2 regions of the Mesorhizobium sp. P160187 genome follow, and region 2 is predicted to be linked to the other one. Evidence: riboswitches for the same ligand, from Rfam matches in the RefSeq annotation. Region 2 holds a riboswitch; the other holds the start of a gene.
What was found. Region 2 has a riboswitch for S-adenosylmethionine ahead of AC3CCE_RS16685 (O-succinylhomoserine sulfhydrylase). Riboswitches for the same ligand answer to the same signal wherever they lie in the genome.
Positions count from the first base shown of each region.

Region 1 (15,992 bases), 1.7 Mb from region 2:
AAGCCGCTCGATTAGAGCAATTCCAGGAAAAGTGTGAGCGGTTTTCCGTCCGGAATTGCGTTAAAACAAAGAGATAGAGCATGATCGCAAAGAGCGGGAATGGCTTTTGGGGAGAGATCATGTTCGAGCAAGCCGACGCATGAACCGACCGGTGAAACTGCTGAGCGTTGGCGCGCTGACGCTGGATACCATCCTGGCCGTCGAAACCCTGCCCACGCATCAGGGCAAGTTCATCGCCTCGGACGGCATCCAGATCGCCTCGGGCATGGCGACAAGTGCTGCCTGCGCCGCCCGCCGTCTCGGCGCCGAGGTGTTCCTGTGGGCAAGTGCAGGTGACGATGCCGTCGGCGACCAATTGCTGGCCGGCATCGAGGCCGAGGGCGTCGATTGCGGCTTTGTCCGCCGCGTCGAAGGCGCCCGCTCGGCGCTGGCCGCGATCCTGGTCGACGCTCATGGCGAGCGCATCATCGTGCCCTTCTACGACCCAAAGGCGCAGGCCGACCCCGAGGCGGTGCCTGTCGCCGATCTTTCCGGCTTCGATGCCGTGCTGGTCGATGTGCGCTGGCCGGGCGCCGCCGCTCTTGCCTTGACCGCCGCGCGCAGCGCCGGCCGTCCCGCCATCCTCGACGCCGACACGGCGCCGGTTGAGGTGCTGGAGCGCCTGCTGCCGCTGGCATCGCACATCGTCGCTTCGGAGACGGCGGCACGCATCGTCTGCGGCCATGCGCTGGACCCCGGAACCGCCTGTGCCGACCTCGCCAGCCGCACCGATGCCTTCGTGGCGGTGACCGGCGGCGCCGCGGGAAGCTGGTGGCATGACCGGTCCGCCGGATGCGTGCGCCACATCGCGGCGCCGAAGATCAAGGCGGTCGACACGCTTGCCGCCGGCGACGTGTTTCACGGTGCCTTTGCCGTCGGGCTTGCCGAAGCCATGCCTATCGAGCAGGCCTTGCGCTTTGCCAGTGCTGCCGCCGCGCTCAAATGCCAACGCTTCGGCGGCCGGCTGGGAGCGCCAAACAGGGCCGACACAATGGCCATGCTCGAAGCGACGTGGCCCGCTTGAGGGAACTTAGCTCTTCGCCGGATGTTCCACCGCCTGGCGGCCAAAATCCGGCACGTCGATGTCCTGGCCGGCCTCGATGATCGAACGGCGAACGGCCCGGGTGCGGGTGAACAGGTCGAACAGCTTGTCGCCGTCGCCCCAGCGGATCGCCCGCTGCAGCGAGGCGAGGTCCTCCGAAAAGCGCGCCAGCATTTCCAGGATGGCATCCTTGTTGTGCAGGCACACGTCGCGCCACATGGTCGGGTCGGAGGCGGCCAGACGGGTGAAGTCGCGGAAACCGGAAGCCGAATATTTGATCACTTCCGACTTGGTCACCGATTCCAGATCGTCGGCCGTGCCGACGATGTTGTAGGCAATGATGTGCGGAAGATGCGAAACGATGGCCAGCGTCATGTCATGATGCTGCGGGTCCATCGTGTCAATGTTGGAGCCGCAGCGCCGCCAGAATTCCGACAGCTTTTCCAGCGCGGCCGGATCGGTTCCCGGCAGCGGCGTGAAGATGCACCAGCGGTTTTCGAACAGCTCGGCGAAACCCGCATCCGGGCCCGATTTCTCCGTACCTGCCAGCGGGTGCCCCGGAATAAAATGCACGCCTTCCGGCACATAGGGCTGCATTTGCGCAATGACGGAGGCCTTGGTCGAACCGACATCGGTGAGGATGGCGCCTTTTTTCAGCGCCGGCGCGATCTCTTGCGCCACCTCGCCCGACGATCCCACAGGCACCGAGACGATGATCAGGTCGGCATTGCGGACCGCTTCCCTGGCGTCGGTGGTGTAGCTCTCGCCAAGACCGAGCTCCTTCGCCCGTGCCAGCGTGGCCGGGCTGCGCGTCGCGATGGCGACATGGCGGGCCAGGCCCTCGCGGCGGATAATGCGGGCCAGCGACGAGCCGATCAGGCCGATGCCGACCAGCGCGATCTTTTCAAACATCGGTGCTGTCATTGTTTCAGCTTTTCAGGAATGTCGTGAGGGCATCGATGACGCCGCGATTGGCTTCTTCGGTGCCGACGCTCATGCGAAGCGCATTGGGAAAGCCATAGCCGGTAACGCGCCGCAATATATAGCCGCGCTGGGTGAGGTAGTCGTCCGCCGCCTCAGCCGAATGCCTCTTGTCGTCGGGAAAGTGGATGAGGACGAAATTGCCGACGCTGGGCGTCACGCGCAGCCCAAGCTTCGTCAGCTCTTCATTCAGCCAGGTAAGCCAGGTCTCGTTGTGCAACGAACTGCGCTCGACATGGGCGCGGTCGCGGATGGCGGCAATGCCGGCCTCGATCGCTGTTGCGTTAACGTTGAAAGGGCCGCGGATACGGTTGATGGCATCGACGATGTGCAGTGGGCCATACATCCAGCCGATGCGCGCGCCGCCAAGGCCGAGCTTGGAGAAGGTGCGGGTCATGACCACATTCTGTGCGCTGCCCGCCAGCTCGATGCCGGCCTCGTAGTCATTGCGCCTGACATATTCGGCATAGGCCGCGTCGAGCACCAGAAGCACGTTGCCCGGGAGCGTGGAATGCAGGCGGCGGACCTCCTGGAACGGCAGATAGGTGCCGGTCGGATTGTTGGGATTGGCGAGGAAGATGATTTTGGTCCGCGGCGTCACCGCGGCCAGGATCGCGTCGACGTCGGCGCGCTCCTCGGTTTCCTTCACAGCAACCGGCTTGGCCCCCGCCGACTGAATGTAGATCTTGTAGACCATGAAGGCATGTTCGGTAAAAATCGCCTCATCGCCTGGCGCCAGATAGGTCTGCGCCAGCAGGCCCAAAATCTCGTCGGAACCGTTGGAGCAGATGATGTTTGCCGGGTTGAGGCCATGCACCTCGGCGATCGCCTCGCGCAGCCGGCGGGCGGTGCCGTCGGGATAGACATCGAGCTTGCCAGCCACTTCGCGCGCGGCCTCGATCGCCTTCGGCGACGGGCCGAGCGGGTTCTCGTTCGACGACAATTTATGGACCTTGGCGACGCCGGCCGGTGCCGTGCTCTTGCCCGGCACATAGGCGTCGATGTCCATAATGCCCGCGCGGGGCGTCGGCCGTGCCTTGTCCGCTGTCTTGTCCATGTCGCAAATCCATCGAGAATGCCTCCGTCCGGAGGCCGCAGCGGAAATACAAGCCGTAGCCGCGAATGTCGAGAGGCGGGCAATAGCTGGCCGTTGACGCCGGGCCGCACGAGTTCTAGAAGAACGCAACAGTTCCGTGGTGATTTGGCCGGTCGGCTTGCAGCCACGTTAAACAACTCGCTAAAGGGCCGTTTGCGTGACGTAACCGGCTTTGCGATCGCACTGCCGGTTTTTTATTGCCTGACGGCGGGCAAGGAGAGTCACATGGCCGCGCTCCGCGCTACAAAAACCAACAACGAGGCCGACAACCCGTCGAGCCCTGTGTTGCGTTTTGGCCCTGACAAGCCGCTGAAGCTCGACGCCGGCACGCTTTTGTCGCCGTTCCAGATCGCCTACCAGACATATGGCGCCCTCAACGATGCCCGCACCAACGCCATCCTGGTCTGCCACGCGCTGACCGGCGACCAGCATGTCGCCAGCACCAATCCGGTGACCGGCAAGCCCGGCTGGTGGGAAGTGCTGATCGGTCCCGGCAAGATCATCGACACCAACCGCTTCTTCGTCATTTGCTCCAACGTCATCGGCGGCTGCCTCGGCTCCACGGGTCCGGCCTCGACCAATCCCGCCACCGGCAAGCCCTACGGCCTCGACCTGCCAATCATCACCATCCGCGACATGGTGCGGGCGCAACTGATGCTGGTCGACCATTTCGGCATCGAAAAGCTGTTTTGCGTGCTCGGCGGCTCGATGGGCGGCATGCAGGTGCTGGAATGGGCATCGTGCTATTCCGAGCGCGTCTTCTCGGCCCTGCCGATCGCCACAGGCGCACGCCATTCCTCGCAGAACATCGCCTTCCACGAGGTCGGCCGGCAGGCCGTCATGGCCGATCCGGACTGGCATGGCGGCAAATATTTCGAGCACGGCAAGCGCCCGGAAAAGGGGCTCGCCGTGGCGCGCATGGCCGCCCACATCACCTATCTGTCGGAAGCCGCCCTGCATCGGAAATTCGGCCGCAATCTGCAGGACCGCGAAGCGCTGACCTTCGGTTTCGACGCAGATTTCCAGATCGAAAGCTATCTGCGCCACCAGGGCATGACATTCGTCGACCGCTTCGACGCCAACTCCTACCTCTACATGACCCGTTCGATGGATTATTTCGACCTCGCCGCCGACCATGGCGGCCGGTTGGCAGATGCCTTTGCCGGGACCAAGACCCGCTTCTGCCTGGTGTCCTTCACCTCGGACTGGCTGTTCCCGACCGAGGAGAGCCGCTCGATCGTGCATGCGCTCAACGCCGCCGGCGCCTCCGTCTCCTTCGTCGAGATCGACACCGACCGCGGCCATGATGCCTTCCTGCTCGATGAACCCGAACTGTTTGCCGCCATCAAGGGCTTCATCGGCTCGGCGGCCCGCGCAAGGGGGCTCGCCTCATGAGCGTCAATGGCAGCCAGCGCGTCGACCTCGAAGTCGTGGCCAACCTGATACCGCCGCAGTCGCGGGTGCTCGATGTCGGCTCCGGCGACGGCCTGCTGCTCGAACTCCTGCAGGAGACCAAGCAGGTCGACGGCCGCGGGCTGGAGCTGTCACAGCGCGGCGTCAATGAATGCGTGGCGCGCGGTCTCTCGGTCATCCAGGGCGATGCCGATACCGACCTCGAATTCTATCCAGACAAGGGTTTTGACTTCGTCGTCCTGTCTCAGACGCTGCAGGCGACCCGCAACCCGAAGCTGGTGCTCGACGAGCTGCTGCGAATCGGCAACCGCGCCATCGTCTCCTTCCCCAATTTCGGCCACTGGCGGGTGCGGCTGTCGCTGTTCGTCAATGGCCGGATGCCGGTGACCGCGGACCTGCCCTATTCCTGGTACGACACGCCCAACATCCATTTCTGCACCATCCGCGACTTCGTCAATCTGGTCGAGGAACTCGGCGCTTCGGTCGAGAAAGCCACCGCGCTCGACGGCAACGGCCAGAAGATCGGACTGTCGATGCCATGGTGGTTCTGGAATTTCTTCGGCCAGCAAGCGGTGTTCTTGCTGAAGCGGTAGTTTGCCCCTATTCCAGCACGTCCGTCGCCTTGTGCGGGTGCTGAACGCCATCGGCGATGATCACATCGGCGTGGGAGTTGTCGGTGCGCAAGGCCAGAATCTCCCGATAGGCTGATGAATCGTACCAGCCCCACGCATGCGCCCTGTCCGGAAACTCGATGACGATCAGATGCCCGGGCCATTCGTTTTCGACCACGTCCATGTCGCCGCCGTGGACAAGGAAGCGGCCGCCGAACGGCTCCAATGTGGCGTCGATCCTCTGCAGATACTCGACAATCTGCGGGCCCATTGTGACTTGACGCATATGGGCGACGGCGTAGGCGGCCACGGCTGAACTCCCTGTGAGATCGAAGCCCGACGACCGGCTTCGTTGGCGCAATCTGCAGACATGATGGCCATCGGTCGATTACGTCTGGGGTAATCGGCCGGCTTACGGCGTCCTGGCTCAACAGTTTGTGATGACATTGCCGCTGGTTTTTTGTAGCGTCGAATCGAATGCCATCCCGGGGTAAGGCTTGGACGGCGACCATCAAAACCTCCGGCCTCCAGGCATTTCGGGGCACAATCGAAGCAACATGTCCAAGGCAACCGACCTCGCTCCGCTGATCTCGGTGATCACACCGACGCACAATCGCCGCAGCAAGGTGGTGCGCGCCGTGGAGAGCGTGCTGGCGCAGAATTTTCCCCGGTTCGAACACATTGTCGTCGATGACGGCTCGACCGACGGTACGGCAGCCGCACTTGCCGAAATCCGCGATCCACGGCTGATCTATGTTGGCTCGAAATGGCGCGGCGCCAATGCCGCCCGCAATGCCGGCATCGAGCGGGCGCAGGCGCCGGTGGTGACATTCCTCGATTCCGACGACGTCTATTTGCCGGATCGCCTGGCGCGGACGCTGGAGCAGTTCGACAACAATCCCTCACTCGAAGTGCTGATCAGTTCCTTCGTGTCGCTGAAGGGCAATCGCCGCACCAACTGCGTCAACCGCGAGGCGCTGCTGAGCCGCGACTCGCTGGAGCGGGCCCTTGTCGCGCAGACCATCTTCATTGCCGGGTCGGCAATCACCGCCCGGCGCGAGTCGCTGCTGGCCATCGGCGGCTACGACAGTGACGTCACGCGCATGCAGGATCGCGAATTGTTGCTGCGCTTTGCCCGTCGCAGCGGCGCGCAGCTGTCCGAAGTGATCGACTGGAAAAAGTACAACTCGGAGAATTCGATCTCCGGTCGCCGGGACGGCTATGTCGAAGCCTATGCGAGCTTGATCGACAAGCACCCCTATATCGCCGACCGCTACCCCTACATTCCGCCTTACATGATCGCCCGGCAGCTCATCGCCGATGCACTCAAGGGCAGGGTTTCGCAGGCGTTCTCCGGCTATATGGCCAACCGGTCGTCGAAGGCGCTTGGCTATTCGCTGCCGCAGCTGTTGCGTGGCTATGTCGGCGGCCGGCGCTGGCGCCGCGATCTCTATGCCGAATTTCGCGACAAATACGGTGCACGGCCGGCCTGAAGTTTGCCGACAAGCCGCGCAGCGGCTTTCCCCTCCGAACTGCCTCAAACCTCATTTGTCGAGTTCCGGCAGATATGGGTCGGAATATAGCCGCCGGTCGCGTTCGCCCTGTAGGCAGTCCATGGGTGCGGCGGCATCGATCGGGACCACGGTCGCATCGGCGATGCCGCTCACCTCCAGGATCAGCTTGCGGCGTATGGCGGTGGCGAATTCCGAGGCCGCATAGATCGGCAACACGAAGGAGCCTGGCCCACCGGTGACGCAGTCGTCATAATACTGGTCGAGATGGCTGAACGTCGGCGACGGGCTGATCAGGATCGGCAGGCCGTTGATGACGATGCCCTTGGCCACCGCCGCATCGCGTGTCGTGGCGACGGGCAGCCCGGTGTTGTTGGGACCGTCGCCGGAAATGTCGATGACGCTGCGTGGCGCATCGAACCCCGTGCCCTCGAACAGCCCGGCGCCGAAGGCAAGCGCACCGGAAATCGAGGTGCCGCGAAAGCTGCGGAACGGCCGCGCTTCTATTCTGTCGGCGAAGGCGTTGGCGCTCTCTGCGCTGTCGATCACCTGCCAGGCGATGACGCCATCCTCGCGCACGACGCCCGCCCATTCGAAATAGGCAAGCGCGATGCGCCCGGTGGTTCCCGAGCGCACGGCCTTGATGAAATCGGGATGCCTGAGCGCCTCGACATAGCCAGCGCGCTGCAGCGCGAACTCCCTCTCGTCCATCGACTGTGATATGTCGACGGCCAGCACCAGTTCGACATCCACGGCAACGGCCGGGGCAGCCACGGGCGTGGTGCAGGCAAGGCAGGCAAGCAGGCTGAGCGCATCGAGCATGGCCGCACCACGGATGTTTCGACCCGTGAATCTTCGCCGCGATCGCGGCGAAATAAAGCCCCTTCTACTTCTTTCGCCGCACGGCCGCTTTCGGCGGCGGGTCGATGGCGCCGGTCCTGACTCGGGCGGGTTTCAATGGCGCAGCACCCGTATCCTTCACGATGTTCAATGCGCGTGGAAAGAAATGACCATTGTGCAGTCCGCGCCCGATGTTGAGGATCGCGGTTTCCGGCAGGCGTTTCTCCAGCATGGACAGTACCCTTCGCAGCGAAGGACCATCGAACGCGTCCATCGCTTCGTCGATGATCACCCATTTCGGCTGCCGCAAGGCCAGCCTGGCGAAGGCCAGCGACCGCTGTTCGTCATCGTTGAGTTCCCGCTCCCAGCGTGCGGAACGGTCGAGCAAGGATGACAGCCGCTCGAGGCCGACCTCGGCCAGCACCGCCCCAAAATCAGCATCGCCAGCCGGCGCCGAGCCATTCGGATGCAGCACTTCGCGTAACGTGCCGGCAGGAAAATACGGAACACGCGGCACGAAAATCGGCGTTTCTCCGGCCGGCAAGCCGATCCGCCCGCTGCCCCAGGGCCAAAGGCCGGCAATGGCGCGGAAGAACAATGTCTTGCCGGCGCCTGGGTCGCCGGTGATCATGACGCGCTCACCGGGATGGATCTCGACATGGCTGTCTGAAAGTTTGGTGCAGCCCTCCGGCGAGGCCACTTGGAGCTTCTCGAAGGTCAGGCTGCCATTGGCGTTATCGCCGAATTCGATGCGCTTTTCCTTGTCGTGCAACACATCGGTTTCATCGAGCGCAATGCGGAAGTCGGCAACGCGCATCAGCGTGGCGCGCCAGTCGGCGATGCCGCCGATATTGTTGATGAACCAGCGCAGCGACGAGTGCACCTGGTTGAAGGCGCCGACCGCCATCATCAACCCGCCAAAGCTGATATCGCCTGAAAAATAGACCGGCGATGCCACAAGGATCGGCGCCACCACGGTGATCCAGCCATAGGTATCGGTCACCCAGGAAAGGTTGATCTGCGCTTTGTAGATGTTTCGCATCGCGCCCAGCACCGTGCCAAGGTCGATTTCGAGCCGTCTCTTGGCATCGGCTTCGCCGTGATAGAGCGCGATGGCGTCGACATTCTCGTTGACGCGCACCATCCCGGAACGCAGCTCGGCCTCGCGGGTGTAGCGGTCGCTGTTGAGGCGGATCAGCGGCCGCCCGACCAGCCAGCTCAGCCAGGAGGCGATGCCGGCATAGAGGAACGCGGCCCAGACCATGTAGCCCGGTATCGCCAGCGACCAGCCGTTGATGTGGAAGACGAAGCCCGACGAGAGTTGCCAAAGCACGCCGACGAACGACACCAGCAGGATGAAGGATTGCAGCAGGCCGACGCCGAGGTCCGTCGACAGATCGGACAGATGCGCGGCATCCTGCTGCATGCGCTGGTCGGGATTGACGCCGATGGCGCCGGCATTGGCGAGCCGGAAGGCCCGCGCCGGCCGCATCCATTGGTCGATCAGGTCGAGCGTCAGCGCCTCGCGCAGCTTCAGCCGGATCATCTGGTTGAGCCAGGTCTGAGCGATGTTGAGCAGGAGCAGCGTGCCGGCAATCACGGCAAAGATCATCAGCTGATGCAGGAAGGCCGCCATGTCGCGACGCGCCAGCGCATCGTAGAAAGGCTGGTTCCAGCGGTTGAGCAGAACCTGGCCGATCGACGTGGCGACGATGACCGCCATAATGCCGACCGACGTCCAGACCAGCCACTTGCGCACCGGTGAGCCTACCAGCGCCCGTTTGATCGTCGCCACCTGATCGCGCAGGCTGCTGGCTTCGACGGTTGCCGGCTGAGCGGTGGCGGACTTGTCCGGTTGATCAGCCATGCACGAGGTCCTTGCGTTCAGAAGCGTTGCTGAACCAGATGGAGAGACTTGAAGGCATCCGCCGCTCAAACGGACCGCGAATGCATCTGCGACAGATAGGTGGGAAAAACCCACGCAACACCAGTTTTCATGATGATCACGAAGGTGTCACCTGACGCGTCGTCGATGTCACCCCTTCCGCCCGGCGGCCAAGCCGCGTCGCACCGTGCGGTGACAGTACCGGCACGAAGACACGGCGCGAGGCGCGCTGCGCGACCGGCACGCCCTGATAGAGCCGCTTCTGCGCCTCGACCACGATGACGCCGGAAAAGATCGGCCAGAACCGCCGGCCGGCGCGCTCCAGCACATTGTGGAACCGCATCATGAAGCGCCGCGGCGATGGCGGGAAGAACAGCGCGTCGGACCAGGAAGCCGGTGTGAAATTCGCCTCGCGCAGCAATTCTGTCAGCTGGCCGCGCGAGAACGGCCGGCCATTGCCGAACGGCGTGTGCTCGAACCGCGCCCAGACACCGCGCCGGTTGGGCACGACGATGACGACGCGCCCTGCCGGCGACAGCACCCGCCAGATCTCGTTCAGCGTCTCGCGCGGGTTTTCGACATGTTCGAGCGAATGCACGAGCAGCATGCGGTCGATGCAGGAATCGACCAGCGGCAATTCCTCGTCGAAGACCAGCGCCGTAGCCGTCGGCCCGTTCGCCGGCCAGACGACGGCGCCTTGCGTAGCAGGCATGAAGGCAAACACCCGCTCGGCATCGGTGCCGAACCGCTCCAGCCACGGCAAGGTATAGCCGAGCCCGACCAGCCGCTCATTGGGCACTGTTGCCCATATTGAGGACAGCGCCATGGTGATCGAGCGTTCAGCCAGGCGGCCGAGCGTGGTCGAATAGAAGGAGCGGAGATCGACGATATCGGAATGCATGCGCGGGACGGTAGCTGCGATGCCGCCCAAGTTCAACAAAGCCGGCACGTTCTGCAAAGCTAGATGACATCAGCGGCCAAGCGCCCTATGTCTGCGCCAACAGATGGAGAGATGCCAATGCCCGTCGAAATCGAACAGTTCATGTGCCGCAGCGACAATTTCGGCGTGCTGGTGCATGACCCGAAAAGCGGCGAGACCGCCATTATCGACGCACCCGAAGAAGCGCCGATCATTGCCGCTATCGAGCGTACCGGCTGGAAGCCGACAATGATCCTGACCACCCACCACCATGTCGACCATGTCGAGGCCAATCTGGCGCTGAAGGAGCGCTTCAAGCTGCGCATCGTCGGACCGGAGGCGGAAAAGGAAAAGATCCCCGGCATCGACGAGACCGTCGGGCAAGGCTCGGTCGTCCATCTCGGCGGTGAGCGGATCGATGTCATCGCCACGCCCGGCCACACTGCGGGCCATGTCTCCTATCATTTTCCGGCCTCGAAAGTGGCGTTCACCGCCGACACTTTGTTCGCGCTCGGCTGCGGCCGGCTGTTCGAATGCAAGCCGCCGGTGATGTATGAGTCGCTGAAGAAGCTCGCCGCACTCCCGGCGGACACGGTCATCTATTGCGGCCATGAGTATACGCTTTCGAACGCCCGCTTTGCGTTGACCGTCGACCCGACCAATTCGGCGCTCAGGGAACGCGCCGCCAAGATCGAGACCCTGCGCGCCGACAACAAGGCGACGCTGCCGACCACGATCGGCGAGGAATTGTCGACCAATCCGTTCCTGCGCTGGCACGACCCGGCGATCCGCAAGCATCTCGGCATGGAGGAGGCCTCCGACGCCGAAGTGTTCGCGGAAATCCGCAAGCGCAAGGACAATTTCTGAGCATCGTTCCGGGATCAGCCATGACCAGCGCCGCTGAAATCATCGCCATGCTTGGCCTCAAGCCGCATCCGGAAGGCGGCTGGTATGCCGAGACCTTTCGCGACGGCGCCGGTGGCGCGCGTGGCCATTCGACGGCGATCTATTTCCTCCTTGAACAGGACCAGATTTCGGCCTGGCACCGGGTCAAGGACGCGGCCGAGGTCTGGCATTTCCATGCCGGGGCGCCGCTGGCGCTGTCGATGTGCGAGGAAGGCAGTCCAAAGGTTAACCAGGTGATCGAGCAGGTGCTCGGCATTGAACTTGCGGCGGGCGAGCGGCCGCAGATCGTCGTGCCGGCCGGCTGGTGGCAATCAGCGCGCAGCCTCGGCGAATGGACGTTGGTCGGCTGCACCGTGGCGCCGGGCTTCGACTTCGCCGCGTTTGAAATGGCCGAGCCGGGCTGGCAGCCTTAGGCCAGAAGAAAACCAAGAGTTATGCAGAGCTGGGCGGCATAGTACAGCACCCAGACCGCATAACGGATGCCGGCGCGATAGGGTGCTATTGCCGGAACCAGGAATTTCTCCGCGGCAAGCAGCCCGTCCGATGCCATGAACATAACAGCGCCGCCGATGACCCACGGATTGTCGAGCGTCAACGCCGAGATGCCCATCGCCAGAATGGCCGCGATATAGACGGCGATCGGCACCCGCAGGCCGGGACTGACACGGCGCCAGAGCGCCGCCAGCATGACGACTGCGAAGGCCGCCATGGCAAGCGCGATGGCGCCGCGCCATGTCTCGGTGCTGAGCACATCCAGCCCGCCGCCGCCGCGCAGGAAGAGCGGCACATAGAGGACATGCGCCGCAAGGAAGCTGGCCAGCCCGCCGAGGAAGGCCTTTTCGCCGTCACGCGACAGGAAGGCGTCGCCGACGGCGCTGAGCGCCAGCGCCGCGACGAGCAACAGCTGCCCACCTTGCATGAAGGCCAGCGCCGCAAGCATGGCCACGGCCAGCGTCTTTGCCGCCGAGCGGGCCAGCGTCGGCCGCATGTCCAGGGTGAAGGCGTAGATCACCGCTGCCACCAGCGAAAAAATCAATGTGGCGTTGGCATTGGCGTCGATGCCGCCGGCAAACGGCATCGTCATGCGCTTGCTCTACCCGTCGCCGGCTTCCGCACGAACAGCGATTTCGCCGCCAGCGCCGCGCCGCCGGTGATCAGTACGCAGGCCGCCAGGATACGCAGCGACGGCTCGGCAACGCCCGCCGCGATCAGCACCAATGTCGACAGCAGTGGCGCCGCATAGCTTGCCGCGCCGAGCACCTGGATGTTGCCTCGTTTGACGCCGATATCCCAGGCGTAGAAGGCGGCACCCACCGGCATCAACCCCAAACCAACCACCGCCAGCCACTGGCCGGGGCCATCGGGCAGCACCGTCTTTTCCAGCAGAAGATGGCAGATGAGGGACAGGGCTGCCGTGGCGGCGCAGAACCAGGTGACGATCGAGGTCGGCACCGCCGGAAAGCGCCGCGACAGCAGCGAATAGGACGACCACAGTAGCGCACAGACGGCCGCCATCGCATAGCCGAAGGTGTAGCGAGCATCGAAGGCGAGGCCGCCACCCTTGGTGACGATCAGCACGGTCCCGGCGAGCCCGAGCAGCGCGCCGACGACGTGGTTCCAGGCCAGCTTCTCGCCCGGCATCAGCGCTGATCCCAGCACGATCAGCAGCGGCCACAGATAGGCGATCAGGCTTGCCTCCACCGCCGGCGCGTTGCGCAGCGCGGTGAAATAGAAGAAATGGTAGCCGAACAGTCCGGCAATGCCGATCACCCAGACCTGGCGTGGGATCTTCAGGCTTTTATCGGTCGCCGGCATGAACAGCCGGGCAACCAGCCCGACCGCGGTGCCGATGGTGAAGGTGATGGCCGAGAGCAAGAATGGCGGCACGGCGCCCGACGCATCGGTGAGCAACGCCAGCAGCGCCCACATGGCGACCGCCGAGAAACCGATCAGTGTTGCGCGCCCCATGCCCGTCTCCGGCGACGCGCCCCATTCTATTCGGGTGGGCGCGTCTATTCAGTTGCTTCGAACCGCCCCGCGCTGACAGTCAAGGTGCCGATCTGCGTCCCGACCGTGGCGTGGATCGGCGCATATATGCCGGTTTGGCCGAGCGGTGCAAACGTCACCATCATCTGGCTCTTCTTCTTCAGGTAATTCAGCGCCTTGCGGCCCTTGCGGTAGCCTGCCACCGGCTCGAAGCTCATCTTGCAGGTAACGGTGTCGCCCTTGTAGCCCTTGACCGAGATCGATCCTTTCGAGGCGTAGGTCAGCGTCAGGTCGGCGCGCATCTCGCCGTCATAGAATTTCACCTTGCGCCCACAGACCTGGTCGAGGCTGTCGGCATGGATGACGGTAGCCGCCATCGGATCGAGCACCGATGCCAGATCGTTGCTGCCCAGCGGTATCCAGTTTTTGGGATTGCGCTTTTTCGGTTCGGGAATGACCTGGGTGGCGGTCACCGCGCCATTGGCAAAGCGGATATCGACCATGGAAGCCTTCTTGCCGGACTTATAATCCGCGCGAAATACCTGTGGCTGTATCTGCTTGCCCAGGATCTTGCCCTTTGACGAGATCGTGCCGCTCGTGTCGTCGAACAAGGTGGCGAGACCCGCGCTGGAGACGGTGCCGTCTATGGAATAGTTACCGCCTTCGTAGTGGCTGGAAAATGTCGCCTTGGCCACGGAAAGGCCGAGGAACGACACCGTGTATTCGCCCTTGAAGGACTGTGCGGTGGCTGCGGGCGCGGCAGCAAGGGTTGATGTCGGCAAGGCGGCGACAAGTATGGCGACAATGGCATGTGACGGGCGAAGCATGGCGGGCTCGGTCCTTGATTTTTTTTAACCGGAGGCGGGCGACTCCGGCTTGAGATGTCCCTGTCCGACCGCTTATAGGCTGAATTCCGGCCTTTATGTGAAACGCTCGTCACAGTCGTGGGTAAGCCGGAGCTTGACGCATTGGCGAAATGCAACTATGGAACGCCAACTTTTCCATAAGGCCGCCTGACTGAAACCGCGCGCCACCCGGCGCGGGCGAACAAGGTTTGGCAGGCTAGACAGAACTGAAGGTTAGAACCATGTCCCGCACCTGCGAACTCACTGCCAAGGCAGTCCAGACCGGCAACAATGTGAGCCACGCCAACAACAAGACCAAGCGCCGCTTCCTGCCGAACCTCGTCAATGTGACGCTGATTTCGGAAGCGCTGAACCAGAATGTGCGCCTGCGCATTTCGGCCAACGCGCTGCGTTCGGTCGAGCATCGCGGCGGCCTCGACGCCTTCCTAGCCAAGGCCGACGCCAAGGAATTGTCGCAGCGCGCGCGCCTGTTGAAGAAGCAGATCGCCAAGAAGCTGGCTGACCAGCCCGCCGCTTAACGATATCAAGGCGGGGGACGACCGCCCTGAGCATCGGAGCAATCCGATGCTCAAAACATTAAAGGCAGCAGCATCGGAGCAATCCGATGCTCAAAACTTGCAAGGCAGCGCGATCCGGATTTCGGCTAGCGCCTGGCTGGTTCCATTACCCAGAATAAAAAAATGACTTCCTTCTCGCGATATCTGCCCTTTGTGGCCGCCATGGCGCTTGTCGTCGTGGCATCGAACATCCTCGTGCAGTTCCCGATGCAGGGCCAGGCCGGCGGTCTGTCGCTGGGCGACATCTTGACCTGGGGCGCCTTCACCTATCCCTTCTCCTTCCTGGTCACCGACCTTGCCAACCGCCGCTACGGGCCGACCGTGGCGCGCCGCATCGTCCTTGTCGGCTTCATGACCGCTGTGGTCTGCTCGATCCTCGTCCCGCCCTTCCTGTTTCGCCACGGCCTGATCGAGTTCGAGACATCAGCCGACCGGCTGGTGCGCATCGCCGCAGCTTCCGGCGCGGCTTTCCTTTGCGCGCAATTGCTCGACGTCACCGTGTTCAACCGGTTGCGCCGGCAGAGCTGGTGGCGCGCGCCGATCGTCGGCACGCTGGTCGGCTCGGTGCTCGACACCCTGGTATTCTTCAGCATCGCCTTTTCGGCCGCCTTCGCTTTTGCCGGCCCGAACGACAGCTTTGCGCTGGAGACGGCGCCGCTGATGGGCGTGCTGCCGGTCGAGACCATGCGCTGGGTCTCCTGGGCGCTGGGCGACCTCTCGGTGAAGCTGATCATCGCTGTTGTGGCCCTGATCCCCTACCGGCTGCTCGCCGCCCACTGGAGCCAGCCGACCGTGGCTGTCTAGGCCGTGATCCCTTGGGTCCAGCTCGGCTCGGCCAAAACGCCTGACGGCGGACAGGAACTGCGCCTCAAGCAGCGCGGCAGCGAATTCTCGATCATGCTCGGCACCAATGAGCTGATGAACAGCCGCCTCAGCGGCTCCGAAGAAGCGCTGGCCAAGCTCTCCTGTGAAAAGATCGGCGGCCGCGCCCAACCGAAAATCCTGATCGGCGGCCTCGGCATGGGTTTTACGCTGCGCGCTGCGCTTGCCCAATTGGGCGCCGACGCAGGCATCACGGTTGCCGAGCTTGTCCCCGCCGTCATCGCCTGGGCGCGCGGCCCCATGGAGGCGGTCTTCGCCGGCTGTCTCGACGATCCCCGTGTGACGGTTCGCGAAGCCGACGTCGGGCACATCATAAGATCCGACAAGGCAGCCTGGGACGCCATCCTGCTCGATGTCGACAATGGCCCCGAAGGCATCGTCTACAGGGGCAACGACGCCCTCTATGGCGCTGCCGGCCTCGGCGCGGCGCGTGCAGCGCTCAGGCCCGGGGGCGTGCT
Region 1 covers NZ_JBYMDX010000003.1:1,097,310-1,113,301, forward strand. Annotated here, with positions in the region: gene AC3CCE_RS08610 (DUF2125 domain-containing protein) at 1-15, shown strand, start outside; gene AC3CCE_RS08615 (sugar kinase) at 140-1,063, shown strand; gene AC3CCE_RS08620 (prephenate/arogenate dehydrogenase family protein) at 1,070-2,005, opposite strand; gene hisC (histidinol-phosphate transaminase) at 2,010-3,119, opposite strand; SAM riboswitch at 3,246-3,323, shown strand; gene metX (homoserine O-acetyltransferase MetX) at 3,384-4,553, shown strand; gene metW (methionine biosynthesis protein MetW) at 4,550-5,164, shown strand; gene AC3CCE_RS08640 (DUF1330 domain-containing protein) at 5,172-5,492, opposite strand; gene AC3CCE_RS08645 (glycosyltransferase family 2 protein) at 5,740-6,675, shown strand; gene AC3CCE_RS08650 (DUF1194 domain-containing protein) at 6,727-7,515, opposite strand; gene AC3CCE_RS08655 (ABC transporter ATP-binding protein/permease) at 7,580-9,400, opposite strand; gene AC3CCE_RS08660 (class I SAM-dependent methyltransferase) at 9,537-10,319, opposite strand; gene gloB (hydroxyacylglutathione hydrolase) at 10,437-11,204, shown strand; gene AC3CCE_RS08670 (cupin domain-containing protein) at 11,225-11,656, shown strand; gene AC3CCE_RS08675 (lysoplasmalogenase family protein) at 11,653-12,327, opposite strand; gene yddG (aromatic amino acid exporter YddG) at 12,324-13,211, opposite strand; gene AC3CCE_RS08685 (DUF3108 domain-containing protein) at 13,256-14,056, opposite strand; gene rpmB (50S ribosomal protein L28) at 14,317-14,613, shown strand; gene AC3CCE_RS08695 (queuosine precursor transporter) at 14,776-15,456, shown strand; gene AC3CCE_RS08700 (polyamine aminopropyltransferase) at 15,460-15,992, shown strand, end outside.
Region 1: another riboswitch for S-adenosylmethionine. It lies ahead of metX (homoserine O-acetyltransferase MetX); the one in region 2 lies ahead of AC3CCE_RS16685 (O-succinylhomoserine sulfhydrylase).

Region 2 (15,992 bases):
CGGCGGCATCCTGGCGCAGTTCCTGCCGCAGTCACCCGAGCGCATGCGCGTGCCCGACATTTCGGGCGGCGACGGCGATCCGCGTGACGTGACGCAGGAGCCGGCCGACAATTCGTGGCGCGAGCTGGTGGCGCTGCTCGGCACCATCGAGCCGACCGAGCTGATCGACCCGACCATCGGCGCCGAGCGGCTGCTCTTCAGGCTGTTCCACGAACATGGCGTGCGCGTCTTCGGCGGCGTGCCGGTCGCCGACCAATGTTCCTGCTCAAGGGACAAGATACGCGGCATCCTCGAGGGGTTTTCCGCGCAGGAGATCAAGGACAGCACCGAAGATGGCGGCATCCACGTCGCCTGCGAGTTCTGCTCGAAGCAGTACGACTTCGACCCGGCGGAGTTTGCAACTCAGTAGCATCTCTTCCTTCTCCCCGTTCACGGGGAGAAGGTGCCCGAAGGGCGGATGAGGGGCAGCGCGAACTTTGGTGAATGGCCGCGCATAGCCTACGTCATGTGCGTGGAAGATAACCTCATGAGTCCGGCGGCGCCCCTCGTTGCACTGCCGGGCATTCCTCCCCGTATAGAGATGGGGAGAAAACCCCTAATTCACCGTCCGCCGCGTCCCCGGCAGATCCAGCGAAAACGCGGGAATAGCGACGTCGAACGTCTCGCCCTTTTTGTTGCGCATGGTGTAGTGGCCGACCATGAAGCCGGAGGGCGTCGAGAGCGGGCAGCCTGACGTGTATTGATAGCTGTCGCCGGGATTGAGCTCAGGCTGGTCGCCGACCACGCCGGCGCCGCGCACTTCCTCGATCCGGCCGCTGCCGTCGGTGATGTGCCAGTAACGCGACATAAGCTGCACGAAATCGTCCGACTGGTTGTCGATCGTCACCTGGTAGCCCCAGACATAACGGTTCTCCGCCGGGTCCGAGCGGTCCTCCAGGTAGAACGGTCTGACCTGCACTTCGATGTTGCGCGTGACGGCGCGATACATGGGCTGCTCCGGTTGCGCGGCAAGGAACATTTGTCGCGCTATGCGGTTTGATACGCGCACAACGGCATGTCCTGCCAGCCTCAAAGCGGAGGTGCCGACAAACAATGTCATTTAAGTGACACATGACAATGTTGGTGTGCGCAAACCTTGCCGGCGACTCAAGGCCCATCTGTCGACTGACAAAGCAGCCGCGAGCGGCCTTTCCGGAGTGACCAGATCTCGATGGAACCAGCTCTCACAGCCGCCTTCGCCTCCTCCGCTTTGCTTCTTTCCAATCTCGCCAGCATCCTGCTTGCTTCGTCGAAACTGCAAGCGCGCCGTCTCATCCCCCCGCCGTCCAACGAGCAGCCACCGGTCTCGATCGTCGTGCCGTCGCGCGGCGTGGAGCCGTTCACACAAGAGACGCTGCAGCGAGCCTTCTCGCTCGACTGGCCGCGCTACGAACTGATCTTCTGCGTCGCTCACGCCGACGATCCCGTCGTCAAACTGATAAACAGGGCGATCGTCCTGTTTCCCAACGTGCCGGCCCGGCTGCTGATCGGCGACGACCGCGTCAGCAGCAACCCGAAGCTCAACAACTGCGTCAAGGGCTGGGAAGCGGCGCGCAATCATTGGGTTATTCTGGCGGATTCCAACGTGCTGATGCCTAGGGATTACGTCCAGCACCTGATGGCGGCCTGGCGGACCAATACCGGGCTTATCTGCTCGACGCCGATCGGCTCGCGGCCGGAAGGCTTCTGGGCCGAGGTCGAATGCGCGTTCCTCAACACGCTGCAGGCGCGCTGGCAATATGCCGGCGAGGCGCTTGGCCTCGGCTTTGCCCAGGGCAAGAGCATGCTGTGGAACAAGCCGATGCTCGATACCAATGGCGGTATCCGCGCGCTGGCCGCCGAGATCGCCGAGGATGCTGCTGCAACCAAGCTGGTCAACGGACTGGGCCTGCGCGTCAATCTCGTTGCCTCGCCTTTCGAGCAACCACTGGGGCAGCGCCGACTTGCCGACATCTGGTCGCGTCAGGCGCGCTGGGCGCGGTTGCGCCGCGTCACTTTCCCGCTGTTTTTCGCACCCGAGATCCTGACCGGCGTCGCCGTGCCGTTGGCGTTGGCGCTGGTGGCGGCAGCAAGTGCCGGCATCAGCCTGCCGGCCACGGTGTTGGCCGTGCTGGCGGCGGCCTACATTCCCGAATGCGCGCTGGCCGCGGCCAAGGGCTGGCATCTGTCGCTGCGCATGGTCCCGGCGATGATGGTCCGCGACATGATGCTTCCCGCCATCTGGGCGCGCGGCTGGCTGAGCGGCGCCGTCGATTGGCGCGGCAACACCATGATCATCGGCACCAAGACGGCCGAGCTGGAAGAGGCTTCGTCGGGAGCGTGACGCCTCGCGGCCTACCCGGCTGCCTTCAGCGCCTGCGCAACGTCCTCCAGCAGATCGTCCGTATCCTCAAGACCGACCGACAGCCTGAGCGTTCCCGGCCCGATGCCAAGCTCGGCGCGAGCTTCGTCGCTGAGGTTCTTGTGCGTGGTGGTCGCCGGATGGGTGATCAGGCTCTTGGCGTCGCCGAGATTGTTGGAGATCAGCACGATGTCGAGCGCGTTCTGCAAGGCGAAGGCCGCCTGCTTGCCGCCCTTCACGTCGAGGCAGATCAGCGTCGATCCGCCCGTCATCTGCTTCTTGACGATGTCGGCCTGCGGGTGGTCGGCGCGGCCGGGATAGATGACGCGGGCGATTTCCGGCCGTCCTGCCAGGAAATCCGCGATCTTGGCCGCGCTTTCCGTCTGCTGGCGCACCCGAACCGGCAGCGTCTCCAGGCCCTTGAGCAGCGTCCAGGCGTTGAACGGCGACAGGCTCGGGCCGGTGTGGCGGAAATAGTCGTGCAAATTCTCGTCGATCCATTTCTTGTCCGACAGGATGATGCCGCCGAGACAGCGTCCCTGGCCGTCAATGTGCTTGGTCGCGGAGTAGACGACGATATGGGCGCCGAGCTGCAAGGGCTTCTGCTGCAAGGGCGTGGCAAAGACATTGTCGACGATCAGCCTGGCGCCGATCGAGGTGGCGAGCGCCGCCACCGCTGCGATGTCGACCACTTCCAGCGTCGGATTGGTCGGGCTTTCCAGGAAGAACAGTTTCGTGTTCGGCCGCACCGCCTTTTCCCAGTTGGCGATGTCGGTGCCGTCGACCAGCGTTGCCTCGATGCCGTATTTCGGCGCCAGCGTCTCCACCACCCAGCGGCAGGAGCCGAACAGCGCGCGCGCCGCAACGATATGGTCGCCGGCCTTGGCGCTGCACAGGAGCGCTGCCGTCACCGCAGCCATGCCGGACGCCGTGGCGCGCGCATCTTCGGCACCCTCCAGCGCGCACATGCGCTTTTCGAACATGTCGACGGTAGGGTTGGCATAGCGCGAATAGATGAAGCCCGGCTCCTCGCCCTTGAAACGGGCCTCGGCAGCCTGCGCCGTCTCGTAGACATAGCCTTGGGTGAGGTACATCGCTTCGGACGTCTCGCCGAACTGGGAACGCAGCGTTCCCCCGTGCACGAGTGCGGTCTGAGGTTTCCAGTTACGCTTCTTGGTGCTCATCGCTTTTGTTCCAGACACAAAAAAACCGGCCGCGAAAGTCGCAACCGGTCCATATGGCCTTGCGGCCCGACGGTCCTTTAGCGACTTGTTTAACGTGGCTGCAAGCCGACCGGCCAAATCACCACGGGATAACGACCCTTTAGACCTCACCTGCGCTTGCGTCAATTGCCGGCTTCATTAAGAGGTTTGTACCAGGCAGGTTCCGCAATAATATCCAGCGGTTTTGCGGCAAGAACCTGCCACAAAGAGACCGACCTTGGAGCGGAGCCAGCCTTTTGCGGCAGACAGGCATTCTTCCCGATCAGGACATTTCCGCGCTGTTTCAGTCCGGCGCGCTGAAGTCGCCGCGCGCGCTCGATGTCGACCAGGTGCAGCCGGCGAGCCTCGATCTCAGGCTCGGCGACAAGGCTTTTCGCGTGCGCGCCTCCTTCCTGCCGGGTCCCGATCATCTGGTGGCCGACAAGCTTCACCGGCTGAAATTGCATGAGTTCAGTCTCGCCGAGGGCGCGGTGCTGGAAACCGGCTGCGTCTACATCGTGCCGCTGCTCGAACGCCTGGCGCTGCCCGCAAACGTGTCGGCCTCGGCCAACCCGAAGAGCTCGACCGGCCGGCTCGACATCTTCACCCGGGTGATGACCGATCGCGGCCATGAGTTCGACAAGATCGCCCCCGGCTATCACGGGCCGCTTTATCTCGAAGTCAGTCCGCGCACCTTCCCGATCGTCGTACGCGCCGGATCGAGGCTGTCGCAGATCCGCTTTCGCACCGGCAACGCGCTGTTGTCGGAGGCAGAACTGAACGAATTGCACCGCGCCGAGATGCTGGTGGCGACCGAGCCGCCCAACATTTCCGGCGGCGGCATTGCGCTGTCGATCGATCTTGACGGCGACCAGAACGGCCTGGTCGGCTATCGCGGCAAGCATCACACCGGCTTGGTCGATGTCGACAAGCGCGCCGCCCAGGATGCCGTCGATTTCTGGGAGCCGCTCTATAAGAGCGGCGCCGGCGAACTGGTGCTCGACCCGGACGAGTTCTACATCCTGGTCAGCCGCGAAGCCGTGCACGTGCCGCCGCTCTACGCCGCCGAGATGACGCCCTTCGATCCGCTGGTTGGCGAATTCCGTGTTCACTATGCCGGCTTCTTCGATCCGGGCTTCGGCCATTCGGCCTCAGGCGGCACCGGCAGCCGGGCGGTGCTCGAAGTGCGCAGCCACGAAGTGCCGTTCATCCTCGACCACGGCCAGATCGTCGGCCGGCTGGTCTACGAACACATGCTGAAGCGGCCGCAGGCGCTTTACGGCACCGATCTCGGCTCGAATTACCAGGCGCAAGGCCTCAAGCTCTCCAAGCATTTCCGCCCCGCCGGCTGAACCTTCGATCACCGTCAGGCAAAATACTTGCCTGCGCTGCCTCACCATGCTTGGCTGCCTTTCGGTGGCCGGCAAGAGAACGGCGCGCAAGGGGAACCAAAATGCAGATTTCAATATGGATCATATCGGCAGCGGGCGCTGCCATGCTGGTGATATCGGCCGGCTCGCTGGCTGAGGCGCAGGAGAAATTGAAGATCGGCACCGAGGGCGCTTATCCGCCCTTCAACACCATCACCGCGGACGGCAAGATCGAGGGCTTCGACATCGACATTGCCAATGCGCTGTGTGCGCAGATGAAGGTCGAGTGCGAGATCGTCACCCAGGACTGGGACGGCATCATCCCGGCGCTGCAGGCGAAAAAGTTCGACGCCATCATCGCCTCGATGAGCATCACCGAGGAGCGCAAGAAACAGGTCGCCTTCACCAACAAATACTACACGACGCCGCTGGCGCTGGTGGCGCCCAAGGACAGCGACCTCACTTCCACCGAACCGGCAGCCCTTGCCGGCAAGACGGTGGGCGCGCAGGCCTCGACCACCCAGGCCGACTATGCGCAGGACGCCTATGGCAAGGCCGGCGCCGAGGCGAAACTCTACCCCACCCAGGAAGAGGCGATCACCGACTTGCAGAACGGCCGTCTCGACGCCGTCATCTCCGACAAGTTCGTGCTGATGGACTGGCTGAAGAAGGCGAGCGAAGGCTGCTGCAAGCTTGTCGGCGACGTCAAGGGCACCGAGACGCAAGCCGGCATCGCTGTCCGCCTGGAAGACACGGCGCTACGCGACAAGCTGAATGCGGCGATAGACGCCATCGTCGCCGACGGCACTTACAAGAAGATCCAGGCCAAGTATTTCGATTTCGATATTTATTGACTTCCGGCCCGCCGGAGTCAGCCGCGAAAGAGATACTCTTTCGCGGCGCCAAGGCAGGCATGAAAATGGCCGATAAACAGCAGTTCGCGTGCGGCCAAACGTTTCCTGCCCCAAAAGCCTTCGGTCAGTTTGACCTCGTCGAGCGAAGCGTTTGAGCCGCGCTTCAACGGGAACAACTGCTTGTCGAGGCAACCGAGGACATGGGCCTTGGCGGAGTCGATGCCGCAGACCTTGCCATTGTTGTTCAGCCTGTCGGTGCGAAGCGCTGATGTCATGTGATCCGTGTTGCGCATCAGAAAGCTCACCTGGGCTTTCGAATAGCCGGTTGCCAGAAGACGGCTCGTCATCGCCAAACGGGCTTCACGATAGGACTTCGGGCTGCACTGGCCGGCGCTAAAGGCCACCGACGGTTGGGTCAGGAACAGGGCCACGCCCGTGAACACAATGACAAGCCGCATTCCGTTCATTCCGGCTCCCAAATGTGATGCTGCCTCAAAGCGCCTTCACCGCCACCTTCACCGGCTGCTCGATCTCCAGCGGGTTGCGCAGCGGCAGGCCGAAATCCCCGGCCTCGATCTCGAACACGTCGCCGGCCTGAGTCTTGATGCCGTCGGCAAAGGACAGCGTCGCCGTGCCGAACATGTGCACATGCACGTCGCCCGGCTGGCGGAAGGCCGAATATTTGAAGTGATGATGTTCGAGATTGGCGATTGTGTGCGACATGTTCGCTTCGCCCGACAGGAACGGCTTTTCCCACAGCAAATTGCTGTCGCGATAGATTCGCGATGAGCCCCTGACGTCGGCCGGCAGGTCGCCGATCAGGATTTCCGGCCCGAACGAGGCGTTGCGCAGTTTGGAATGTGCCAGGAACAGATAGTTCACCCGCTCGGTAACATGATCGGAAAACTCGTTCGACAGCGTGAAGCCGACGCGGAACGGCGCGCCGTCGTCGCCGATGACATAGATGCCGGCGATTTCCGGCTCCTCGCCGGCGTCCTGCGCAAAGGCCGGCGACATCAGTGCGGCGCCCGGCGCCACCGCCATGGTGCCGTTGCCCTTGTAGAACCATTCCGGCTGCACGCCGGTCTGGCCCTTGGCCGGCTTGCCGCCTTCGAGCCCCATGCGGAACATCTTCATGGAATCGGTAAGCTGCTCCTCGCCGCCATCGCTGAGCTTCTTGTGCATGGAATCGCGCGTCGCCGCCGAGCCGAGATGGGTCAGGCCGGTGCCGGTCAGATGCAGATGCGCAGGATCGGGATGGTTGATCGGCGACACCAGCCGGCCCTTCTTGTAGACGGCGTCGAGGTCTATCGCTTCACCGAACCCCTTGCGCTCGATCAGCGCGGCGAGGCCCGTTCCGGTGCGCGCGGCTTCCATGGCCAGCGAATAGACGCTGCGGGCGCCGTTGATGATCCTGGTCTTGCCGCCGCCATTGCGGGCGACGACGCGGATGGTCTCGGCGTCGTCGAGGATCTGGGAGATCAGCATGATGAAATCCTCTCTCATGTGCCTTGGCCGGGTTGCCCCTTGGCAAACCTTGACCTGCGCGGCTCGGACCTCGCCGCGCCACGGGTTGAACTCTTCGTCCGGATTGCGCTCGCGAGCTCCATCCCTCGGGGGACTTCTTATGCCGACAACTTGCCGGCTGCGCCGCGACCGTATGCCTCCTGCTTGCCTCGCCTGAAGCTTGTCAGGCCTTGTTCTTGTTGTAGACGTCGAAGATCACGGCGCCGAGCAGCACCAGGCCTTTGACCACCTGCTGCCAGTCGACATTGACGCCCATGATCGACATGCCGTTGTTCATCACGCCCATGATGAAGCCGCCGACGACCGCCCCGATGACCTGGCCGACGCCGCCCATCGCCGAGGCGCCGCCGATGAACACGGCGGCGATGACGTCGAGCTCCGAGCCGAGACCCGCCGCCGGGACCGCCTGGCCCAGACGAGCCGCGATGATCAGGCCGCCAAGCGCCGACAGCACGCCCATATTGATGAACACCATCAGCGTCAGCCGCTCGGTGTTGATGCCCGACAGCTGCGCCGCCTTGGGATTGCCGCCCATGGCGTAGATGCGCCTCCCGATGGTCATGCGCTTGGTGACGAAGACGAACAGCGTGATCAGCACGCCCATGACCAGCAGCACCACGGGCAGGCCGCGGTAGCTGGCAAACTCATAGACCAGGAACAGCGCCAGCGCGCTGGCGACCAGCGTCTTGACGACGAACAGGGTGAAGGGCTCGGCCTCATAACCATGGCGTTCTCGTTTGCGCCGGGTGCGGACCCCGAAATAGGCATAGGCGAGCACGGCGATCAGCCCCAGCACGACCGTCGTCATGTGCAGGGTCACGCCGCTGCCCATGATGGTCTTGCCGGCTGCGTTCACGACCGGCGGGACGAGCGTCAGTGGGCCGATCACATCCGGGATGAAGCCGGAACTGAGCATCTTGAAGTCGTCGGGAAGCGGACCCACCGACGAGCCGCCGCCAAGCAACGCCTGGCAAATGCCGCGGAAGATCAGCATTCCGGCCAGCGTGACAATGAAGCTCGGTATCCGGTGATAGGCGATCCAATACCCTTGCGCGGCGCCGATCAGGCCACCCGCGACCAGGCAGACGATCGAAACCACCAGGGGATTGCTCAGCGGTCCGAGTTGCCAGATGACCATCATGTTTGCCGCCAGCGCGCCGATGAAACCGGCGACCGATCCGACGCTGAGGTCGATATAGCCCGATACGATCACCAGCAGCATGCCCAGCGCCATCACGATGATGAAGGAGTTCTGCTGCACCAGATTGCTGAGGTTGACCGGCTTGAACAACGTCCCCGACGTGGTGAACTGGAAGAACAGCATGATGACGATCAGGGCTATGATCAGTCCGTATTCGCGTAAATTCGTCGCCAGCGCCGAGACGGCGATGCGCGGGCGCTGTTCGTCGGCGACGTTGCCCTGCGGGGCGGGGGCGCTTTCGGTGCTCATGCTGCTTTTCCTTCTCCCCGGACGATGGCGCGCATTATCTTTTCCTGGCTTGCTTCCGCCGCCGGCATTTCGCCCACCATGCGCCCTTCGTTCATGACGTAGATGCGGTCGGTAATCCCCAGCAATTCCGGCATTTCCGACGAGATGACCACGATCGCCTTACCCTCCGAGGCAAGGCGCGCGATGATCGTGTAGATTTCATACTTGGCGCCGACATCGATGCCGCGTGTCGGCTCGTCGAGGATCAGCACGTCAGGATCGGCAAACAGCCATTTCGACAGCACCACCTTCTGCTGGTTGCCGCCGGAAAGATTGCCGGTCATCTGATAGACGCTTGACGCACGGATATTGGTCTTCTTGCGATAGTCGTTGGCGACCGCAAGTTCGCGCATGTCGTCGATCACGCTGTGGCGCGACACGCCGTCGAGATTGGCCAGCGTAATGTTATGCTTGATATGGTCGATGAGGTTGAGGCCGTAGGTCTTGCGGTCCTCGGTGACATAGGCGATGCCGTGTTGGACCGCCTTGCTTACCGAGGAGACATCGACCGGCTTGCCCTTGAGCAGCACTTCGCCGGTGATGCGGCGGCCATAGGAGCGGCCGAACAGGCTCATGGCGAATTCGGTGCGGCCGGCGCCCATCAGCCCGGCGATGCCGACCACCTCGCCCTTGCGCACATTGAGGTCGATGCCCTTGATCACCTGCCGCTCGGCATGGAGCGGGTGATAGACCGACCAGTTTTTCACCTCGAACACGACTTCGCCGATCTTGGGCTCGCGCGGCGGATAGCGGTCGTCGAGCGAACGGCCGACCATCGAGGTGATGATGCGGTCTTCGGAGATATCCTTCTTGGCCAGCGTCTCGATGGTGCGCCCGTCACGGATGACGGTTACCTTGTCGGCGACCCGGTTGATCTCGTTGAGCTTGTGCGAGATCAGGATCGAGGTCATGCCTTGTCGCTTGAATTCGAGCAGAAGATCGAGCAGCGCCTGGCTGTCTTTCTCGCTGAGCGACGCGGTCGGCTCATCGAGGATCAAAAGCTTGACGTCCTTGCTCAGCGCCTTGGCGATCTCGACCAACTGCTGCTTGCCGACGCCGATATTGGTGATCAGTGTCTTGGGGTCCTCCTTGAGGCCCACCTTCTTCAACAAGGCAGCGGTGCGCGCCTCGTTGGCATCCCAGTCGATGACGCCATATCGGGCGTTTTCGTTGCCGAGGAAGATATTCTCGGTGATCGACAGCATCGGCACCAGCGCTAGCTCCTGGTGGATGATGACGATGCCCTTGTGTTCGCTGTCATGGATACCTTTGAACTGGCATTCCTGACCCTGAAAAATGATCTGGCCGTCATATGTGCCGGCGGGATAGACGCCCGACAGAACCTTCATCAGCGTCGACTTGCCGGCGCCGTTCTCGCCAACCACGGCGTGGATCTCGCCTTCCTCGACGCTGAGGTTGACGTTCGACAGCGCCTTCACGCCGGGGAACGTCTTGGTGATGTCGCGCATCTCCAAAATCGTCGTCATCAGGGCAAGCTCCTCCTGTTGCATGTCGCTCAAAAGTGCTTGCGGTTTGAGACAACGACATGCACGGAAACAAAGTCCGGTAGAAACAATACCGGGGTCGCTTGTGAACGGAAAGGGGTCCTGCGTCGCGCAGGACCCCTGTCTTTATAAACGGATTACTTCAGTTCGTCGGCCTTGATGTAGCCGGAGTCGACGACCAGTGCCTGGTAGTTCGACTTGTCGACCTCATGCGGCGTCAAAAGGATCGAGGGAACGACCTTGACGTCGTTGTTGTAGGTCTTTTCGTCGAGGCCGTCCGGCTTGCCGCCCGAGAGCACCTTGTCGACGAGTTCGACGGTGGCCTTGGCCAGTTCGCGGGTGTCCTTGAACACGGTCGAGTATTGCTCGCCCGTGATGATCAGCTTGACCGAAGCGGTCTCGGCGTCCTGGCCGGTCACGATCGGCCACGGCTGGGCGTCGGTACCGTAACCGACGGCGCGCAGCGAAGCGGTGATGCCGCGCGACAGGCCGTCATAGGGCGAAAGAACGCCATCGACGCGGCTGCCGTCCGAGTAGTTGGCCGACAGCAGGTTGTCCATGCGCGCCTGGGCGGTCGCGGCGAGCCAGCGCAGCGTGCCGACCTTGTCCATGCCGGTCTGGCCGGACTTGATCTTGATCGAGCCGTCATCGATCAGCGGCTGCAGCACCGAGATTGCGCCGTTGTAGAAGAAGAATGCGTTGTTGTCGTCCGGCGAGCCGCCGAACAGTTCGACGTTCCACGGCTTGGTGTTCGGGAAGCGCTCCTTGAGACCCTTGACCAGCGAGTTCGCCTGGATCACGCCGACGCCGAAATTGTCGAAGGTGGTGTAGTAATCGACATTGGCGGTCTTCTTGATCAGGCGGTCATAGGCGACGACGACGACGCCGGCGTCGGCGGCCTTCTGCAGCGCGTCCGAAAGGGTGGTGCCGTCGATCGAAGCGATGATCAGCGCCTTCGGGCCTTTGGTGATTTCGTTTTCCAGCTGGCTGAGCTGGTTGGGGATGTCGTCCTGCGCGTACTGCAGGTCGACCGTGTAGCCGAGAGCTTCGAGCTGGGACTTGACGGCATCGCCGTCATTGATCCAGCGCTGCGAGGTCTTGGTCGGCATCAGCACGCCGACAAGACCCTTGTCGGCTGCGTGCGCCGAGTAGGTCATGGCAGCGATGCCAAGGGCCGCGACGGCGGCCAGTGTCTTGATGATTTTCACGTAAAACTCTCCCTGGTTGATGGACGCGACACCTCGGGGCTTCGCGGGCCGCGCAGTCGGGCGGATGCGCCAAAGCGCCGCCGCCGTCATAATCGATCTCCGGTATCCTCCCAATCGGCCCTCAGTCTTGATTTAAATCGATACGATTTTGCTCGTCATCGACCGTCAAGTCTTGAGGACGCGCGAAAGTGTGACCCTTTGCCATAACTGTCAAATGCGATCTTCGGTGGTTGCTATACCAAAACCGGTATATGACTAGACCGGGCTGGAACAGTGGCGGAAGCGGGAAAAGGCATGGCGGCTTTACGAGGTCCTCAGGGAATTTCAAGCGGTTACGATGAATTGCCGGGCGATGGCGAGACACTTCTGCGCAGTGGCTTGAGCCTGCGTCACATGCGCATGATCGCAGCGCTGGACGATCACGGTCGGGTGAGCGCGGCCGCCCAGGTGATGAACATCTCGCAGCCGGCGGCCTCGCGCATGATTTCCGAGATGGAAGCGGTGCTTGAGGTCAAGCTGTGCGAAAGGCTGCCGCGCGGCATCACGCTCACCCCTTACGGCAAGGCGCTGGCGCGGCGCGCGCGCTCGATCCTGCTCGAAATGCGCGAGGCCGACCGCGAAATATCGGAGCTCAAGGCCGGCAAGGGCGGCTCGGTGTTCCTTGGCGCGGTGACGGCGCCGGCGATCGAACTGGCGGTCCCGGCGATCCGCGAGATACGCCGCCTTTATCCGCGCATCGAGATTACCATGCAGGTCGAGACGTCGAATGTGCTGGCGCGCGAACTGATCGCCACGCGCCATGATTTCATCATCGCCCGTGTCCCCGAAGACCTCAATCCGCGCCTGTTCGAATCGCGCGTCATCGGCGTCGAGAAGGCCTGCCTGATCGTGCGCCGAGGCCACCCGCTGAGCAACGGCCATCCTCTAAACAATGGGAAGGCGGTGAGGCTGGAGGACACCGCCGCCTTTGACTGGGTGTTCCAGTCGGGCGGGTCGCCGCTGCGCCAGGCGATGGAGAGCAATTTCCTGAACCGCAACATCGCCCTGCCGGACCGCATCCTCAACACCTCGTCGCTGCTGCTCACACTGGTCATGGTGGCGCAGTCCGACGCCATCGCCCCGGTGTCGATCCAAGTGGCAAAATTCATCCAGAACCCCGACGGTCTCGCCGGCGCCATCGATGTCGTCCAGACCGAGTTCGACATCGAGGTCCGCCCCTACAGCCTGATCACGGTGAAGAACCGCGTGCTGTCGCCGGCAGCCAAGATGCTGCACGATTTTATCTTGCGGGAAGTGGGATAGGAACTGGAGCGGGTAGAGGGAATCGAACCCTCGCGTTCAGCTTGGGAAGCTGACAAGCTACCATTACATCATACCCGCGTCGGCCTCTCGATATCATGATGGGCGTGCTTCGGGCAATCGCCCTTGGACAGCTGTTCGGAAACGGCTGTTGGAAACCCGACCGATTGCGCCGTCCGCCCGCCTTGATGCGGGCGCAGCAAGTGCGTATTCGTGGGTTTGTACCCCGAATCCGGGCACACCAATCTGGAGGCAGGCCCCTTGTCCACAGTGACGCGCTTTCTCGGTGACTCGCCCGTCAGGGTGATCGTCAAGCTGCTGGTCGTTTCGTTCCTGGTCGGCCTGGTCATGAATGCGTTCGGCTGGACGCCGATGGACGTCTTCTACCGCATCCAGGGTTTCTTCATCGATCTTTGGAACCTCGGCTTCAACGCGGTCTATCGCTTCTTGGGCTATATCCTGCTCGGCGCCGCGATCGTCGTGCCGGTGTTCATCCTGCTCAGGGTCGCGAACTACCGCAAGTGAAGCGGAGCATGATCCCGAAAAGTGGCAACCGGTTTTCGGAAAAGATCATGCTCAAACCAAAGGCCACTTAGGCAAAGTCCGACGCCACCTCGAACAGGATGGCGTGGCGCGCGGCGAGCGCTGCGACATCGGTCGAATAGCCGCCGCCGATGACACCGCAGACCGGGATGCCCAGCGCCCGGAAATGACCGATCACCATGGCGTCGCGGGCACGTACGCCGTCATCGCTGAGCGACAGCCGGCCGAGCCGGTCCTCGGCATGCACGTCGACACCGGCATTGTAGAAGACGATGTCCCAGTGCGCCTTGGCCGAGAGCTCCGGCAGGAGGACACCCAGCCGTTCGAGATAGGCGCCATCGCCGGTGCCGTCCGGCAGGGCAACGTCGAGATCGGAGGCAATCTTGCGCACCGGATAATTGCGCTCGCCATGCATGGAAAAGGTGAACGCGCGTGGCTCTCCTTTCAGGATGTCCGCGGTGCCGTCGCCCTGATGCACATCGAGATCGACGATCAGGATGTTTTTCACCGCGTCTTCGGCTAGCAGCACCAGCGAAGCGACGGCAACATCGTTGAAGGTGCAGAAGCCCGCGCCTTGCGCGCGCCGCGCATGGTGGCTGCCGCCGGCGCTGTTGCAGGCAATGCCATTGATAAGCGCCAGTCGCGCCGCCAGCACCGTGCCGCCGGCGGCGAGTTGCGCCCTGAGCGAAACGCGCGGTCCCACGGGAAAGCCGATCTCGCGCTCGATCTTTTCAGGCACTGAACACGTGATGACCTGGTCGACATAATCAGCCGCATGGGCGAGCTTCAGCCAGGAGGCCGGCGCCGGCTCGGGCATCGACAGCGCCCCGGCATGGATCAGACCCCTGATATGCAAGGCCTGCATCAGCAGCGGATATTTGCTCATCGGAAAGCGATGATTGACGGCGAAGCCGGCATCGTAGTCGGGATGATGGACGATCTGCAGGGGCATGGCTAAAGCAATTCCAGGAAAAGTGTGCAGCGGTTTTCCCGGGAGAAGCGCGTAGCGCCTCCCTTTGGGAATTGCTTAAAACCAGTACTGGGATCCGGCGGGCTCGCGCCAGAAGAACATTTCGGTTGGCCGTCACGGCAAGAGTGATTGCGCGGTGGCGGGAAAATGGGGCACATCGGCTGTTCGATCAAGCCGCAACCAGCAAGGCAGCAATCCCCTGGACACGGGTGCAACCCCAGCCGACGCGAGACCCTTCGCCGTCACCAACCGTTCGGTGCTCGCCATCGCCGTGCCGATGACGCTCGCCTATCTGACGACGCCGCTGCTCGGCATCGTCGACACGGCGGTGGTCGGGCAGTTCGGCGATGCCGCCCTGCTCGGCGGCCTGGCGGCCGGGGCCCTGGTCTTCGACGTCGTCTTCAGCACCTTCAATTTCCTGCGCTCCGGCACCACCGGCCTCGTCGCCCAGGCGTTTGGGCGCGGCGACGAAACCGAGGAGCAGGCGGTGTTCTGGCGCGCCGTGCTGATCGCGGTCGCCGCCGGCATCGTGCTTGTCGTCCTTGCGCCGCTGATCGCCATCGCCGGCCAGAAATTCATCGGCGGCGAAGCGCGCGTCGGCGAGGCGATGGGCGTCTATATCCACATCAGAATGCTCGCCGCCCCCTTCACGCTGATCAACTACGCCATCCTCGGCTATGTCCTTGGACGCGGCGAGGGCGGGCTTGGGCTGATGCTGCAGGCGGTGCTCAACGGCATCAACATCGTGCTTTGCATCCTGCTCGGCCTGAAGCTTGGCTGGGGCGTCGCCGGCGTGGCCTGGGCGACCGTCACCGGCGAATGTCTGGCCATGCTGCTGGGTCTCGCCATCGTTGTCTGGCGCTTCCGGGCCGCACCCCGCCTGCCGCGGCATCGCCTGCTCGACATGCCCGCTTTCCTGCGCATGCTGTCGCTCAACCGCGATATCATGATCCGCTCGTTCTCGCTGCTCGCCGCTTTCGCGCTGTTCACCCGCCAGGGCGCGCAGTTCGGCACGCTGACGCTGGCCGCCAATGCCGTGCTGATGAACTTCTTCCTCGTCGCCGGCTATTTTCTCGACGGTTTCGCCACCGCGGCCGAACAGTTGGCGGGACGCGCGATCGGCGCACGTGCCGAGACGGCGTTCCGCCGGGCGGTACGTCTGACCTTATTCTGGGGGTTCGGCCTCGCCGGAACCGCCACGCTGATCTTCTGGCTCGGCGGCGCCGGCCTGATTTCGTTGATCACCACGTCGCCGGACGTTCGTGCTGTTGCCGACATCTATCTGCCGTGGGCGGCACTGACACCGCTGAGCGGCGTGCTGGCCTTCCAGATGGACGGCGTCTTCATCGGCGCCACGTGGTCGCGCGACATGCGCAACATGATGCTGGTCTCGTTCCTGGCCTTCAGCGCCGCATTGTTCAGCTTGGCGCCGTCTCTCGGCAATCACGGCCTGTGGGCGGCGCTGCACGTTTTCCTGCTGGTGCGCGGCTTCAGCCTGCTGGCCATCCTGCGGCTCCGGTTGCGCACGGCGTTTTAGAGCGGCCTGGCAGCCCACTGATCGAGCCGGCTGTCGCGCAGTTCGCGCAATGATTTCAGCCTTTCCTTTTCTGCAAAGCGCACCATGCCTGAAAGAATGCGGCCTGGC
Region 2 covers NZ_JBYMDX010000003.1:2,753,635-2,769,626, forward strand. Annotated here, with positions in the region: gene AC3CCE_RS16670 (Hsp33 family molecular chaperone) at 1-409, shown strand, start outside; gene apaG (Co2+/Mg2+ efflux protein ApaG) at 596-988, opposite strand; gene AC3CCE_RS16680 (ceramide glucosyltransferase) at 1,211-2,362, shown strand; gene AC3CCE_RS16685 (O-succinylhomoserine sulfhydrylase) at 2,374-3,564, opposite strand; SAM riboswitch at 3,622-3,699, opposite strand; gene AC3CCE_RS16690 (2'-deoxycytidine 5'-triphosphate deaminase) at 3,840-4,934, shown strand; gene AC3CCE_RS16695 (ABC transporter substrate-binding protein) at 5,036-5,806, shown strand; gene AC3CCE_RS16700 (hypothetical protein) at 5,824-6,273, opposite strand; gene araD1 (AraD1 family protein) at 6,299-7,294, opposite strand; gene mmsB (multiple monosaccharide ABC transporter permease) at 7,497-8,783, opposite strand; gene mmsA (multiple monosaccharide ABC transporter ATP-binding protein) at 8,780-10,312, opposite strand; gene chvE (multiple monosaccharide ABC transporter substrate-binding protein) at 10,465-11,535, opposite strand; gene AC3CCE_RS16725 (LysR family transcriptional regulator) at 11,830-12,837, shown strand; tRNA gene AC3CCE_RS16730 (tRNA-Gly) at 12,842-12,915, opposite strand; gene AC3CCE_RS16735 (DUF6460 domain-containing protein) at 13,096-13,359, shown strand; gene AC3CCE_RS16740 (histone deacetylase family protein) at 13,427-14,329, opposite strand; gene AC3CCE_RS16745 (MATE family efflux transporter) at 14,547-15,884, shown strand; gene AC3CCE_RS16750 (quinone-dependent dihydroorotate dehydrogenase) at 15,881-15,992, opposite strand, start outside.